Paraglaciecola psychrophila 170: one gene and its partner. Each later gene encodes a partner of the first gene's protein in a complex. Links are inferred from orthologs where the notes say so. Each region holds a gene or a part of one and is shown on either strand. Other genes may lie near its edges. The genes, in order: mfd and uvrA.

Evidence for each region.
Region 2: the proteins of mfd (region 1) and uvrA are in contact, whole or in part, in a crystal structure (PDB 4DFC), measured with the Escherichia coli proteins. The link is inferred for Paraglaciecola psychrophila 170 from one-to-one orthologs.

The regions. Positions count from the first base shown.
Region 1 is NC_020514.1:2,960,563-2,967,890, reverse strand. Bases 1,464-5,505 are described here. They hold mfd (transcription-repair coupling factor), read right to left. Parts: upstream 5,159-5,505; coding sequence 1,664-5,158; downstream 1,464-1,663. Other genes in these bases: C427_RS12950 (PilZ domain-containing protein), read right to left, coding at 5,182-5,505; C427_RS12960 (CsiV family protein), read right to left, coding at 1,464-1,664. Also shown: more of C427_RS12960, read right to left, coding at 1-1,463; more of C427_RS12950, read right to left, coding at 5,506-5,775; C427_RS12945 (lipoprotein-releasing ABC transporter permease subunit), read left to right, coding at 5,906-7,117; C427_RS12940 (phosphoribosyltransferase), read left to right, coding at 7,218-7,328. UniProt on the Escherichia coli protein: Couples transcription and DNA repair by recognizing RNA polymerase (RNAP) stalled at DNA lesions. Mediates ATP-dependent release of RNAP and its truncated transcript from the DNA, and recruitment of nucleotide excision repair machinery to the damaged site.
Region 2 is NC_020514.1:5,074,956-5,081,582, reverse strand. What follows is about bases 781-4,121. They hold uvrA (excinuclease ABC subunit UvrA), read left to right. Parts: upstream 781-1,086; coding sequence 1,087-3,921; downstream 3,922-4,121. Other genes in these bases: C427_RS22355 (acyl-CoA thioesterase), read left to right, coding at 3,928-4,121. Also shown: more of C427_RS22355, read left to right, coding at 4,122-4,323; C427_RS22340 (DUF3299 domain-containing protein), read right to left, coding at 5,072-5,545; C427_RS22335 (Gfo/Idh/MocA family protein), read right to left, coding at 5,662-6,627. UniProt on the Escherichia coli protein: The UvrABC repair system catalyzes the recognition and processing of DNA lesions. UvrA is an ATPase and a DNA-binding protein. A damage recognition complex composed of 2 UvrA and 2 UvrB subunits scans DNA for abnormalities.

The DNA of each region.
Region 1 (7,328 bases):
CAATGATGTGATTCAGAGTTATTTATGTCGGTTTCTTGTTCAGTTTCTGGCCAACGATAACGATTAATGCGTACTATCATACCAAATAATGGATGGTCAAAATAATGGACTTGTTTGCTGATCACACGCCTCAGCTGATTAAAATTAACACTCCGTAAAAAATTCGGTTGTTGCGAGATCGTTTGTAAAGAGCCCGGTTGCAGCAACGGGTTGACTGCTATTGCATCTTGGCCAGAGTAATTAGTCGATAAACCTGGTACTCGCAAAGCTTTCTTTAGATCGAATATTGGTTGTCTAAAATCCAAATTACTATCGATGTGCAAATAGGGTATGCGCCCAACGTTACGCAGGTAGACGGTTATACCACCGTCTAATCTCCATAGTTCTTTGAGAATTGCAGTATTTTCCATAGGTGTTTGCTGCGTATTTTGGGTGTCGTCTTGTTCAATATTGATGGGCGATTCATCTGCCAACGCAGCAGCAATTCTTGCAAATAAGTCTTCAGTTACTGCTTCTGCTCCTATGCCATTAATATGTTTTATGAGCGCTTGTTGTTGTTCTGGAGTTAACCCGACTAGTTCTTGGTCAGGTAGGTAATACTCGTCTGTAGGTTGATTCAAACTATCAAACAAACTATCTGTATCGTCAACTACAGGTATACCATTGGCATCAAATTGCTCTGCAAAGTTTTCACCTGCAAACAATCTAAATGTGTGTGCATCTTCTCGTCCAAATTTAACTTCTTGACGCCAATTTACATGTAGGATTGGTGTGATATCTCGCTGCTTTTTAATTTTCTCATACAACTCATTCATATACATGGTTGCTGTGGGTAACAAAAAGGCACCGCGTTTTGTTTGCCATTCAGTTCCGTCTATGATGTCGGGAACGCGCTTTATTAGATCACTATGCTGACCGCTAGTACTGTCACTTTGTAATGCTATAATCGAATCAAAAGATGGATCAATTTGTTCGGCATAGGCACACAGTAAATTACTAGGAAGTTGCCATTCGACGAATTTCACCTCAATAGGGGGGCGAGCTAAATTTGTCTCTGGAGTTTGAGCTGTGTTGGCTTGATGATCTTCGTCATTATTAAGGTTTTGTTCTGAGTTATAAAAACTAACATTTCCGGCGTCAGCGGTCTTAGCTGAAGGTTTACTGTTATCGGTATTTGCAAATATATCTGTAGAAGCGACTTGATATTGAAAGTTTTCATCAGCGTCAACGGCTAAGATTTGGCTTTTTTGTTTTTGTTCTTCATCTTTCTGCGCAAAAGATGACGCATTGGTTTTGAGCACTGGCATGGCAAAGGCAAAATCTTGTTCATATTGTGTTTTTACTGCTAGTTGCTTTGAAGCCCGGCAATACGGCAAACCAGCCCGTAAATAGCTTAAATCAGGTTTCAAATAAGGCGTAAGTAAATCCAGAATGTCGCTAGATGGTTTTTCAAGCCGTGATTGTTTGAATTTTTCAGAGATATTGACCGTCTCTAAATTGCGTTCAAATAAAATCACTTCTACATCAAACCACCACTCATTTTCAACAGCATTCGCAGATTGAGTTAAAACGCTGGCAGTAAGCAGAATTGCAATGGCACCTCTTGAAGAAAAAGCACCCATGATTATTTGTTTTAGAGTATGAACAGTCATTTTATCTGTCATTAAGCAGCCCGTAATTGTTGGCTAAACTCGGTTAGCATATTATTGAACAGTTCAAGTCTATCTTTGGCGGATTCAGTAGGCACGTTAAATTTAAGTTTTTGCGGCCCATCTAATTTGTAAATTCTAGGTTGCGACTGAATTAGCTTGATAATAAAGCTTGGGTCAATCTGGGTTTTCTGTGAGAACTCTACAAATCCACCTTTATTAGTACCTTCTATTTTAGAAATACCAATTAGTTTGGCTTTTAATTTAAGCATAGCCATATCTAACAGGTTTTTAGCACTTTGAGGTAATAAACCAAATCTGTCTATCAGTTCTATTTGTAATTCATTGACGGCTCTTTCATCTTTGCAACTAGCCAACTTTTTATACAAAGATAAACGCATATTCACATCAGGAATATAATCATCCGGGAACAGAGCCGGCAAACGTAAATCAATATCCGTTTGTTCAGCCAGAGCGGCTTCCAAAGAGGGCTCTTTGCCTTCTTTAAGTGCTTCAACTGCTTGGTCCAGCATATCCATATATAAGGTAAAACCAATACTGGAAATCTGCCCTGATTGTCCATCGCCTAATAATTCCCCCGCGCCACGAATTTCTAAATCATGAGTGGCAAGGGCAAAACCTGCGCCTAATTCTTCTAGCGATGAAATAGCATCTAGGCGTTTCGCAGCATCTTTACTTAATCGCCTTGGATGCGGTGTAAGCAAATAGGCATAGGCCTGATGATGCGAGCGACCAACACGACCACGCAATTGATGTAATTGGGCCAGGCCAAGGTGATCAGCCCGGTCCATTACTATTGTATTAGCTGATGGCACATCGATACCTGTTTCAATAATAGTGGTACACAACAACACATTAAAACGTTGGTGATAAAAATCGGCCATGACTTTTTCGAGTTCACGCTCACGCATTTGGCCATGGCCAATAGCGATTCGTGCTTCGGGGACTATTTCTGCAATTTCTTGTGCTGTGCTCTCGATGGTATCTACTTCGTTATGCAAGAAATAAACCTGACCACCACGCAAGATTTCACGCATGATAGCTTCGCGAATTAACCCTTTGTTACGTTGCTGTACAAAGGTTTTGATTGGCAGACGTTTAGCCGGAGGGGTGGCGATAATAGACAAGTCGCGCATCCCACTTAACGCCATATTCAGGGTTCTTGGGATCGGGGTAGCGGTTAACGTTAGAATGTCTACATCTGAACGCAGCGCTTTGAATTTTTCTTTCTGGCGCACCCCAAACCTGTGTTCTTCGTCGATGATGACCAAACCTAAGTCACTAAATTTAAGGCTGTCTTGTAACAACGTATGTGTGCCCACTACTATATCAACTTTACCTTCACCGATAGCCTTAATGGTTTCTTTCGCATCTTTGGCACTTACAAATCGAGACAATACTTCAATTCTGAAAGGGCAATTCACAAACCGATCTTTAAAATTTTCAAAATGTTGACTGGCAAGTAACGTGGTAGGGACCAATATCGCAACTTGTTTACCCTGATTGGCAGCAATAAAAGCTGCGCGCATTGCGACTTCAGTTTTACCAAAACCAACATCACCACAAACTAATCTGTCCATGGCATTGGCCGAGCCCATATCTTGGATCACGGCATTAATGGCTTTTTGCTGATCTATGGTTTCTTCAAAGGGGAAGCTGTCACTGAACGATTGATATTCGTCCCACGCAATTTTGAACGCATAACCAGGTTTGGCAGCTCGTCTAGCGTACACATCTAATAATTGAGCGGCTACATCACGGACTTTTTCCGCAGCTTTTTTCTTGGCTTTAGACCAGGTGTCGGTGCCTAAATGATGCAGAGGTGCATGGTCAATATCACCGCCGCTATAACGGCTAATTAAGTGCAGAGATGCAACAGGTACATATAACTTTGATTGTTTGGCATATTCGATGGTTAGGTATTCTGTGGTAATACCGCCTGCATCTAGGGTTTGCAAACCTAAATAACGACCTACTCCGTGTTCAAAATGCACCACTGGCTGGCCTACCTGCATTTCTGCCAAGTTTCGAATTATGGCATGTTCATCGGTGCCTTGGCGTTTGTCACGCTTGCGACGATGGCTGATTTTATGCCCGAGTAATTCTGTCTCGGTGATAAACGCAATCGCGCATTTTGGTTCATTTAATAAAAAACTAAACTCGGCAGCACCTACAGAAATACCAACAGGTTCGGCGCTTTTAATAAAGTCATCAAAACTTTCAAAAACCTTGGGTTTAATTTCTGCTTTTACGAGTATCTCTAAAAGACCTTCACGGCGCCCGGCAGATTCAGCGCTAAACAACACTTTAACTTTTTGTTTTTGCCACAGGTCTACTTGTTGTTTAAGTGATGTCCAGGGTACCTTATTTTGTGGTTTTAGAGCGACGTCACCCACCGGCGAAGTGGCAAAGTTAACACTACCATTTTTCTCATCTGCGGCTTGGTTTTGAATTTGAACCCTTGGCCATTCTTTTAAGGCACCAAATAGCTCTTCATAACGCATAAAAATATCAGAAGGAGGCAATAAGGGCCTAGCGAGGTTATAGCGCAGTTGTTCGTATCTGTGGTTGACATCTTTCCAATGATTTTCATGTGCGGTTTGTAAATCACCATGCATTATTACGGTGGTGTCTTGATTCAGGTAGTCAAATAACGTAGCTGTTTCTTCAAAAAACAACGGCAAATAATATTCTATACCACCTGGCATTAGGCCTTTACCTACTTGGTAATAAATAGATTCTTTGCTGTTATTTGCATCAAACTTGCCGAGATACTGCTGCCTAAACAACAAACTGGCTTCTTTATCAGTGGGAAACTCTCTGGCAGGTAACAGTTTTATTTCATCAACCTTATCACCGGAGCGCTGAGTTTCCGGATCAAAATGCCGAATGGTATCCACTTCATCATCAAATAAATCTATGCGATAAGGGTGCTGACTGCCCATAGGAAATAAATCGATGATACTGCCACGTATAGAAAACTCGCTGTGACCCATCACTTGGTTAACATGTAAATAGCCGGCGCGCTCTAATCCTGAGCGAAAACTATTAATCTCTAACTTTTGATTTATCTTCAATATCAGCAAATATCTACTAATATAATCTACCGGTGCCATTCGCATCATTAGGGTATTGATGGGTACAATAAACACTCTACGTTCGTTTTGTGTGAGTTGGTAGAGGGTTTCTAGACGCTGTGAAACAATATCTTGATGAGGTGAAAAGTTGTCATAGGGCAGGGTTTCCCAATCAGGAAATAGTTGCACATCGACAGATTGATCCTGCAAAAAATAATCCAGCTCTTTTTCAAGCTTAATAGCACTGGGTGTATCTGCGGTAACCAATAATATTGGGCCAGTCGCCAGCTTCGTGGCATTGGCCAAGACAAGAGCCGTGCTGCTGCCTTGGAGATTACCCCAATGGCGAATATCATTTTTGGTTTTAAGGGTGTTGTTTGGTAAAGGCGGTGAAAAAATACTCTGAGTCATTGATCGCTTTCGTTTTAGTTCTTTTAGGTTTTTTCTTGGTTCTTGCGTTTACGTAAATTTGCCGTTTGTAAATGTAAACTGGCTGTGACTAACAAGTCTTGATCTTCTTCACGTATACGAGTAAAAATCAAGGACACATGGTACGTGTCATCGACAGGCTTACAAGCAATAACTTCAGCAAAACAAAAAATGGCTGAGGCCTCTTCTCTTAGAAATAGCTTGAGTTCAATGGTACCGCCTATTGATAATTCGTTTTCACAACTAAGAACTATGCCGCCGCCGCCAAATTGTATCGAATCATAAGTATGTTTATGATTTGCATGTTGTTGCAAAATCAGAGACATCATTAAATCAATTTTTCGCGATTGATGATTCAGAAATTCTGCTAGCTCAATGGCGTGTTCACCTAAACGCCGAAGTGGTCGCAAGGCTTTTGTGTCGATGGCAGAAAGTTCGCTAGCTATTTGAAACTCGTAAGGCATATGTTGATGTAAATCATCAATTTCGGGCAATACAAAATCGTCTGCTAATAAACGCATATTGACTGGAATATTGTGATTGATCATAAAAAACTCATCGAATTGTTGATGTTTTTGATAAAGCGTTAAGTTCTGCATATTCTCTCCCAGCTTTGCTTTGCTTGTTAGATTTACTTCAGGCACGTATTATTCAACATCATTCATCACTATACCAACAGTTAAACCTTTATTTTTTTAACTGTTTTGTTGTTATAAGAGTTTCTTTTTTATGTTTTACCCACTTTCAGCCTTTATTGGTTTACGTTACGCCAAAGCTACTAAAGGCAGTCATTTTATTGCATTTATAAATTTTTTCTCTGTTGCAGGCATCGCCCTTGGCTTGATGGCCTTGATCACCGTTTTATCTGTGATGAATGGTTTTGAAGGGGAACTTAAATTACGCAATTTAGGGATCACGCCTCATGTGTTGGTACAAAAAAAGATTGATACTGATATTACACCTAATATGTTCGAGCATATTGAAGGTGTGATTGCCAGCGCCCAACAGATCGATTCAGAAGGCATAGTGCAATCCTCTCAAGGGCTCAAAGGGGTCATGTTTCAAGGCATTCAACCCGATGTGATGCAGCGCTCCTCAATTATTGCTGAAAATATGTTATCCGGCCGGCTGACCGATTTAGTTAAAGGTGAATATGGAATTATCATTGGCCGCGCTCTGTCTATTAAATTAAATTTACGGATGGGCGAACCAGCCCGTCTGATCGCGTCTGAAAACAGTTACTTCGGTCCCTTTGGGCGTATCTACAGCCAGAGAGTGTTCCGCGTCGTAGGCATATTTGATATGGGCTCTGCCTTGGACGATAAAGCCGTGTTAATGCACATTGATGATGCCGCTAGGTTATTAAGAGGTAAAAAATCGAAATTAGCCCAAACACGTTTGTTTTTAGCTGATGCCTTTAATTATAAAAGTGTGGTGCAGGCATTAGAAGCCCAAGGCTATAGCTCAACCAACTGGCGTGACCAGCAGGGCGTGTTATTCGACGCAGTGAAGATGGAAAAGAATATGATGTCGCTGATGTTGTTGCTAATTATCTCGGTCGCAGCTTTTAACATAGTATCGGCTCTGGTCATGGTGGTGACCGAGAAACAAGGTGATATCGCTATACTCTTAACGCAGGGCATGACCCGCAATAATATTATGGGTATTTTTCTGTTTAATGGTATTTACAACGGTATAAAAGGCACTGCGATTGGTGTGGTGACGGGTGTATTATTGGTGACTCAAATCAATAATGTGATCAAGTTATTTAATTTACCCATATTTTTGAGCCCCGGGGGGCAGGGTGTTCCCACCGATTTACAATGGCAACAAGTGGTATTTCTTATTGTCACGTCACTTATTTTATGTTTTCTGGCTAGCCTTTATCCAGCGTATCGCGCCGTAAGAGTTAATCCGGCGGATGCTTTAAAATATGAATAAGTCGAGCTTCGGTATACAATAGTAGGCTATAAGTTTTATCTTGCTGCACCTTGGGTGCAGCCGCGTTGTCAACTGCGCTCTAAATTTTAAGGTTCATGTAATGGAAAAAACGTTTATCACTGCACAACAGCTACTTGAAGATTCATTTCGAGTAGCCGCTCAAGTTTATGAAAGTGGCTTTCGCCCACATTTTATAATCGGTATTTGGCGT
Region 2 (6,627 bases), 2.1 Mb from region 1 along the record:
TCACCGGCCGCAGAGCCTTACTTGGAAATAATGGCGCAACAAGCCATGGAATTAACCAGAAGGCGTTTCGGTCATAATATTAGTTTGTTTATTCCTATGTATTTATCGAATTTATGTGCCAATGAGTGTGATTATTGTGGTTTTACTATGAGCAACAAAATCAAGCGTAAAATATTAAATGCAGATGAGATCCAGCAAGAAATTGATATTATTAAAGGCTGGGGGTTCGACTCAATATTATTGGTATCTGGAGAGCATGAAAGCAAAGTAGGTGTCGAGTACTTTGCCGACGTCTTACCGCAAATCAAACAACATTTTAGTCATCTAGCCATAGAAGTTCAGCCATTGGCCACAGATGAATATCAAAGGTTGGCCCATCTTGGGCTGGATGCGGTGATGTTATATCAAGAGACCTATCATCCTGTCACGTACGCTAAACACCATACTCGTGGCAAAAAACAAAACTTTCAATATCGTTTAAACAGCCCCGATAGGTTAGGACGAGCAGGTATCGACAAAATAGGGTTGGGCGTATTGTTAGGTCTAGACGACTGGCGATTAGATGCATTGCTGCTGGGTCACCATTTGGCTTATTTAGAGCATCACTATTGGCGCAGTAAATATAGTCTTTCGCTGCCGCGTTTGCGGCCATGTACAGGTGGGATTGAACCTAATTCACCCATTTCTGATAAAGGATTGGTCCAAGTTATTTGTGCCTTTAGATTATTTAATGAGCAACTTGAAATAAGTTTATCAACCCGTGAAAGTGAACGTTTTCGTGACAACCTCTTGCCCATGGGCATTACACATATGAGTGCTGGGAGCTCTACGCAACCAGGTGGTTATGCTAGTCCTGATAGCCAACTTGATCAATTTGAAATAAGTGATGAACGCTCTGTAGTAGAAGTCACCGAGGCAATAAAAATCGCGGTTATACTGCGGTATTTAAAGACTGGCAAGCTAGTTGGAAGTCTAGCGCCATTTAAGATTAATTTAGTGTATAAACTTGTTGTATTCAGATAATGGTCGTAGTGCCTATTTACAGAGTATGTAATAATTGTTCTTTTACAGCACATCTGGTTACTAATGGATAGAATAGAAGTACGTGGGGCTAGAACCCACAACCTGAAAAACATCAATTTAGATATCCCCAGAGACAAACTGACAGTGATCACCGGTTTGTCAGGTTCAGGTAAATCTTCTTTGGCTTTTGACACTTTGTATGCAGAAGGACAGCGACGTTATGTAGAGTCATTGTCAGCTTACGCTCGTCAATTTCTATCCATGATGGAAAAGCCTGATGTGGATCATATTGAGGGGTTATCGCCAGCAATTTCCATCGAGCAAAAATCTACTTCTCATAACCCACGTTCTACAGTGGGCACCATTACAGAAATTTATGACTACTTGCGTTTGTTGTATGCACGGGTAGGAGAGCCCCGTTGTCCTGAGCATCATGTGCCATTAGATGCACAAACGGTGAGTCAGATGGTTGACCGGGTATTAGATATGCCAGCCGATATTAAATTGATGTTGCTTGCTCCTGTGGTTCAGGCTCGTAAAGGTGAGCATCTCAAAACCCTCGAAAATCTAGCCGCGCAAGGGTTTATTCGGGCTAGGATAGATGGAAATGTATGTGATTTGTCGGATCCACCTGATCTCGACTTACACAAAAAGCACACTATTGAAGTAGTGGTTGACCGTTTTAAAGTGCGTGAAGATTTAAAACTTCGTTTGTCTGAGTCTTTCGAAACAGCCTTAAACTTGTCTGGTGGCACCGCAACCGTTGCCTTTATGGACGAGCCTGACAAGTTAGAGTTGGTATTTTCTTCTAACTTTGCTTGCCCACACTGTGGCTATAGCATGGCTGAGTTAGAGCCGCGGTTATTCTCTTTCAACAATCCTGCTGGTGCCTGTCAAAGTTGTGATGGTTTGGGGACAAGGCAGTTTTTTGACCCGCATCGCATTATTGCTAACGAAGAAATCAGTTTATCTGGTGGCGCCATTAGGGGTTGGGACAAACGCAGCTATTATTATTTTCAGATGTTGCAAGCTGTGGCTGATCACTACAAGTTTGATTTGACCGTGCCTTTTGCAGAACTCGATGAACAGGCCAAAGATATTGTGTTAAACGGCAGTAAAGGCACATCGTTAAAGTTTAAATACATTAACGACCGTGGCGACATTATGGAACGCAAACATCCATTTGAAGGGATTATCCCAAATATGGAGCGACGCTATAAAGAAACTGAATCCAATGCGGTACGAGATGAGTTATCCAAGTATTTGAGTCAGCAACATTGCTCAACCTGCTCTGGCTCACGTCTTAGATTAGAAGCCAGAAACGTATTTATTGGTGAGACACCGCTTAATGTCATTACTGATATGTCGATTGCCGACGCTTTGAAGTTTTTCGCAAATCTTACTTTAACCGGTAAACGCCTAAAAATAGCAGAAAAAATCTTCAAAGAAATCAATGATAGATTGACGTTTTTGGTGAACGTAGGTCTGAATTACTTATCCCTTTCACGCAGCGCCGATACGTTATCTGGTGGCGAAGCTCAGCGTATTAGGCTCGCTAGCCAAATAGGCGCTGGGTTGGTAGGGGTTATGTATGTACTTGATGAACCCTCTATTGGTTTACATCAACGTGACAATGCAAGGTTATTGGAAACCCTAATTCACTTACGCGACTTAGGTAACACAGTCATTGTGGTTGAGCATGACGAAGATGCGATCCGAGCTGCCGATTTTGTGCTGGATATTGGCCCAGGTGCGGGTGTACACGGTGGCGAAATTGTAGCTCAGGGCACTATCGAAGATATTAAAAAGAGTGAACGTTCGCTAACAGGAAAGTACTTGTCTGGTAGAGAAAGAATTGAAATACCAGCTAAACGAACTGAAATTGATCAAGATAAGTGGGTGGTGCTAAAGGGGGCCACTGGTAATAACTTGCAAGATGTTACTTTAAGAGTACCACTAGGATTAATGACGTGTGTGACGGGGGTATCAGGCTCAGGTAAATCGACGCTGATAAACGACACCTTCTATCGCATTGCCCACAGAGAATTAAATGGCGCCACTACAGGGGAGCCTGCACCTTATAAAACCATTACTGGTATGGAGTTTATGGACAAGGTGGTGGATATTGATCAAAGCCCTATTGGCCGAACTCCTCGCTCTAATCCCGCAACGTATGCAGGTATTTTTACGCCGGTGCGTGAATTGTTTGCTGGTACCCAAGAAGCCAGATCTCGTGGTTATAAACCCGGACGGTTTAGTTTTAACGTCAAAGGTGGACGCTGTGAAGCATGCCAAGGCGACGGTGTGATTAAGGTTGAAATGCACTTCTTACCGGATGTATATGTGCCTTGTGATTTATGTAAAGGTAAACGTTACAACCGTGAAACATTGGAGATTCAGTATAAAGGATTGAATATTCATCAAGTGTTGGATATGACAGTAGAAGAGGCTCGCCCTTTCTTTGATGTTATCCCAGCTATTGCCAGAAAATTACAAACCCTGATGGATGTGGGCTTGTCTTATGTACGTTTAGGTCAAGCTGCAACAACGCTGTCGGGCGGTGAAGCACAACGTGTCAAGTTAGCCAAAGAATTATCCAAACGTGACACCGGTCAAACTCTGTATATTCTGGATGAACCCACAACAGGTTTACACTTTCACGATATCAAACAGCTATTGCATGTTCTACATAGATTACGTGACCATGGTAATACCGTGGTGGTGATTGAACATAACTTAGACGTGATAAAAACGGCAGACTGGGTTATCGATCTTGGCCCTGAAGGTGGTTCTGGTGGTGGTCAGATTGTGGCCCAAGGAACACCTGAAGATATTTGCAATGTAGAAGAGTCGCATACTGCACGTTTTCTTAAAACATTATTGCTTCAGCAGGGATGATATTGCATGTTTAGTGAAGAGTTTAATGTGCGTTTTTACGAGACAGATGCCTTGGCTCATGTAAGTAATACTGTGCTGGTGGGTTGGTTTGAAAGCGGCCGTGAGCCTATTTTTAAATTATTTAATCCTGAGTTAGATTTGCAAAACTGGTCGCTCATTTTGGCCAGTTATAAAGTCGATTTTTTAGAGCAGATTTTTTATGGGCAGAAAGTACAGGTTAGAACATTTATCAGTCGGATAGGCAGGAGTTCTTTTGATGTCTATCAGGAGTTGTGGCAGCAGCAAAAAAAATGTGCGACTGGCACCACAACTATGGTGCATTTTGATTATCAGTCAAAACAAGCTGTAGCAATAAATAAAAGTATAAAAGCCGAGCTTTTGGCTAATAGTTACTCTGGGTAGAAATATTAATTACTCCATAAAAAAACTAGCATCTGCGGTTTTTTTATGGGCGATTTTAGCATTACACCTTAAATTGTTTAGCTATGCCTTCTAAATGTTTAGCTAATTGTGCAAGCTCTGAGCTTACTGATGCAAGCTTTTTGGAACTGGCGGCCGTTTCTTCAGTACGATTATGGATTTCGTCGACAGTATTACTGATGGTTCTGGCCACATTTTGTTGATCGCCGGTGGAGAGTGCAATTTGGTCGTTCATGCTGGTAATACGGCTAATTGTTTCAGTGATAACCGTCAAACTAGCTCCGGCCTTATTGGCTGTTTCAACACTGGTTATCGCCTGTTCAGTGCCTTTAGCCATGACACTTACTGCAGAACGAGCCGCATTTTGAAGTTGTTCTATGGTTTTCTGAATTTGTTCAGTAAATTGCTGTGTTCTTGATGCTTTCCATTTTGATCAATGCACTTTTGGTGACATCTAAAGCGGGATATTGCACTTCTAATCACGTTTTCTAATAAACCCACATTTTTTAGGGCTATTGAAGTAGTAATACCTAAATGTATTAAGAAACCCACGGTTTCAATAATTGGAATGAGAAACAGCTTTTGCGTAATAGACATTTTTGTCAAAAAATTCATCAAATTAACTTTGTACTGTGTCTGCGAATTTGTGAATATAAATAACGCACTACATCTGAACTTGGAAATCAGCATAGACAATTTTAATTGCTAATTTAGCAGTTTTACAGTGTTTTTAACCATCATAGGGACTGACGCTGATACCTACTAAGGAATATCCCACGGTTGCCAAATCACCTTCCCACCCTTTTGTGGATAGGGTACCGGTGACCCAAACAGCATCATATAAATTATCTATCGGCACCGCGTCTAAAAACTTCACGTAAACTATTTGATTTGCTGGTGGTGGTGGCACATGAATACAGGCACCAAAATACGGAACTAACAAAAATTCAGTGGTTGTTTCGTTGTCACCCTCTAAGGGAACAACAAATCCTGGTATTTTTACTAGCTTGCCATTTAGACTCTCGACTATGGGCGCATCTAGTCCCATTTGTAGCATATTGCCGTCGTGGCTCAAAGGAGTATCGGGAGTTTGATAATCTGGCGGCACCATGTCTTCCCAAAAAAGCTCTAGTGGTTCTTTGGCAAATATTATCTGACTGAACAAGAATAATATTAAACACGTTGCATTGATCATTTTTATCATAAGTTCTTATTTGCCTGAATTTGATTGGCCCAATAAATGATTTCTGATTAGTTCGCTTTAGACATCGTCGTGTGTATGCCTATACCCTTTTAACTTTGTTAAAAGGGCTGTCATGTTTATGGGTCTGTTGGGAAAATAACCCCAGTTTGAATACGCACATCAGTCAGTACTTTTGCCAACGTTAGGGATCGTGTTTTTGATTTAGTATTAATTTTATTTATGATTACTTGGTCAGCAAAAGCGTTTGCTTCATAGAACATTCGGTTTTCTTTTTGCCCTACACTCAAGTCAGTAATATGGCCATTACGATCGATTCTACTCACTTTATTGCAAGTCGAAATCATCTCAATTTGTAGGCATGCTTGTTCACCTTGAATTTCACTGGGTAAAAATGAATTAGAGGTTTTTGAATGCATTAAAACAGCATCAAACCCATTATAACCTAGAATGATGCTGCCATTACCATCAACCCCAGATTCTAAAATATCTGCTGTAGCATACACCGATTTTGGCTCGCCAAATAACTCTATTGCTGCACCTAAACAATAATAACCAATATCCATTACGGAGCCATTTGAGAACGATGGATTAAATGTATTGGGGTTTTCCCCTCTTAAAAATTTCGGATATCTAGACGAGTATTGACAGTAGTTAAACATCACTTTTCGAAGCGTTCCAATATCTTTAATATTTTGTTTTAAAACAGCAAAGTTGGGTAAATATGGCGTCATAAATGCTTCAAATAGAACCACATCATTTTCTTCTGCAGTTTTATACATATCTTGTGCTGAGGTATAATCTGAAGCTAAAGGTTTCTCACAAATGACATGTTTGCTGCTTTTCAGCATTCGAATTGATTGATACTTGTGAAAAGAATTTGGGCTTGCAATATACACAGCCTCAAATTCTGTTGAGCTTGCAAATAGCTCTAAGTCATCAAAGAAATACTTCACATTATATTTGAGGCCAAAATTCTGCGCTTGCCCAAAGGATCGCGAATAGACGGCACACAATTCAAACCTACCCGTTTGCAAGGCTCCTTGAATAAAATTATCTGTTATCCAGTTTGTCCCAATTACAGC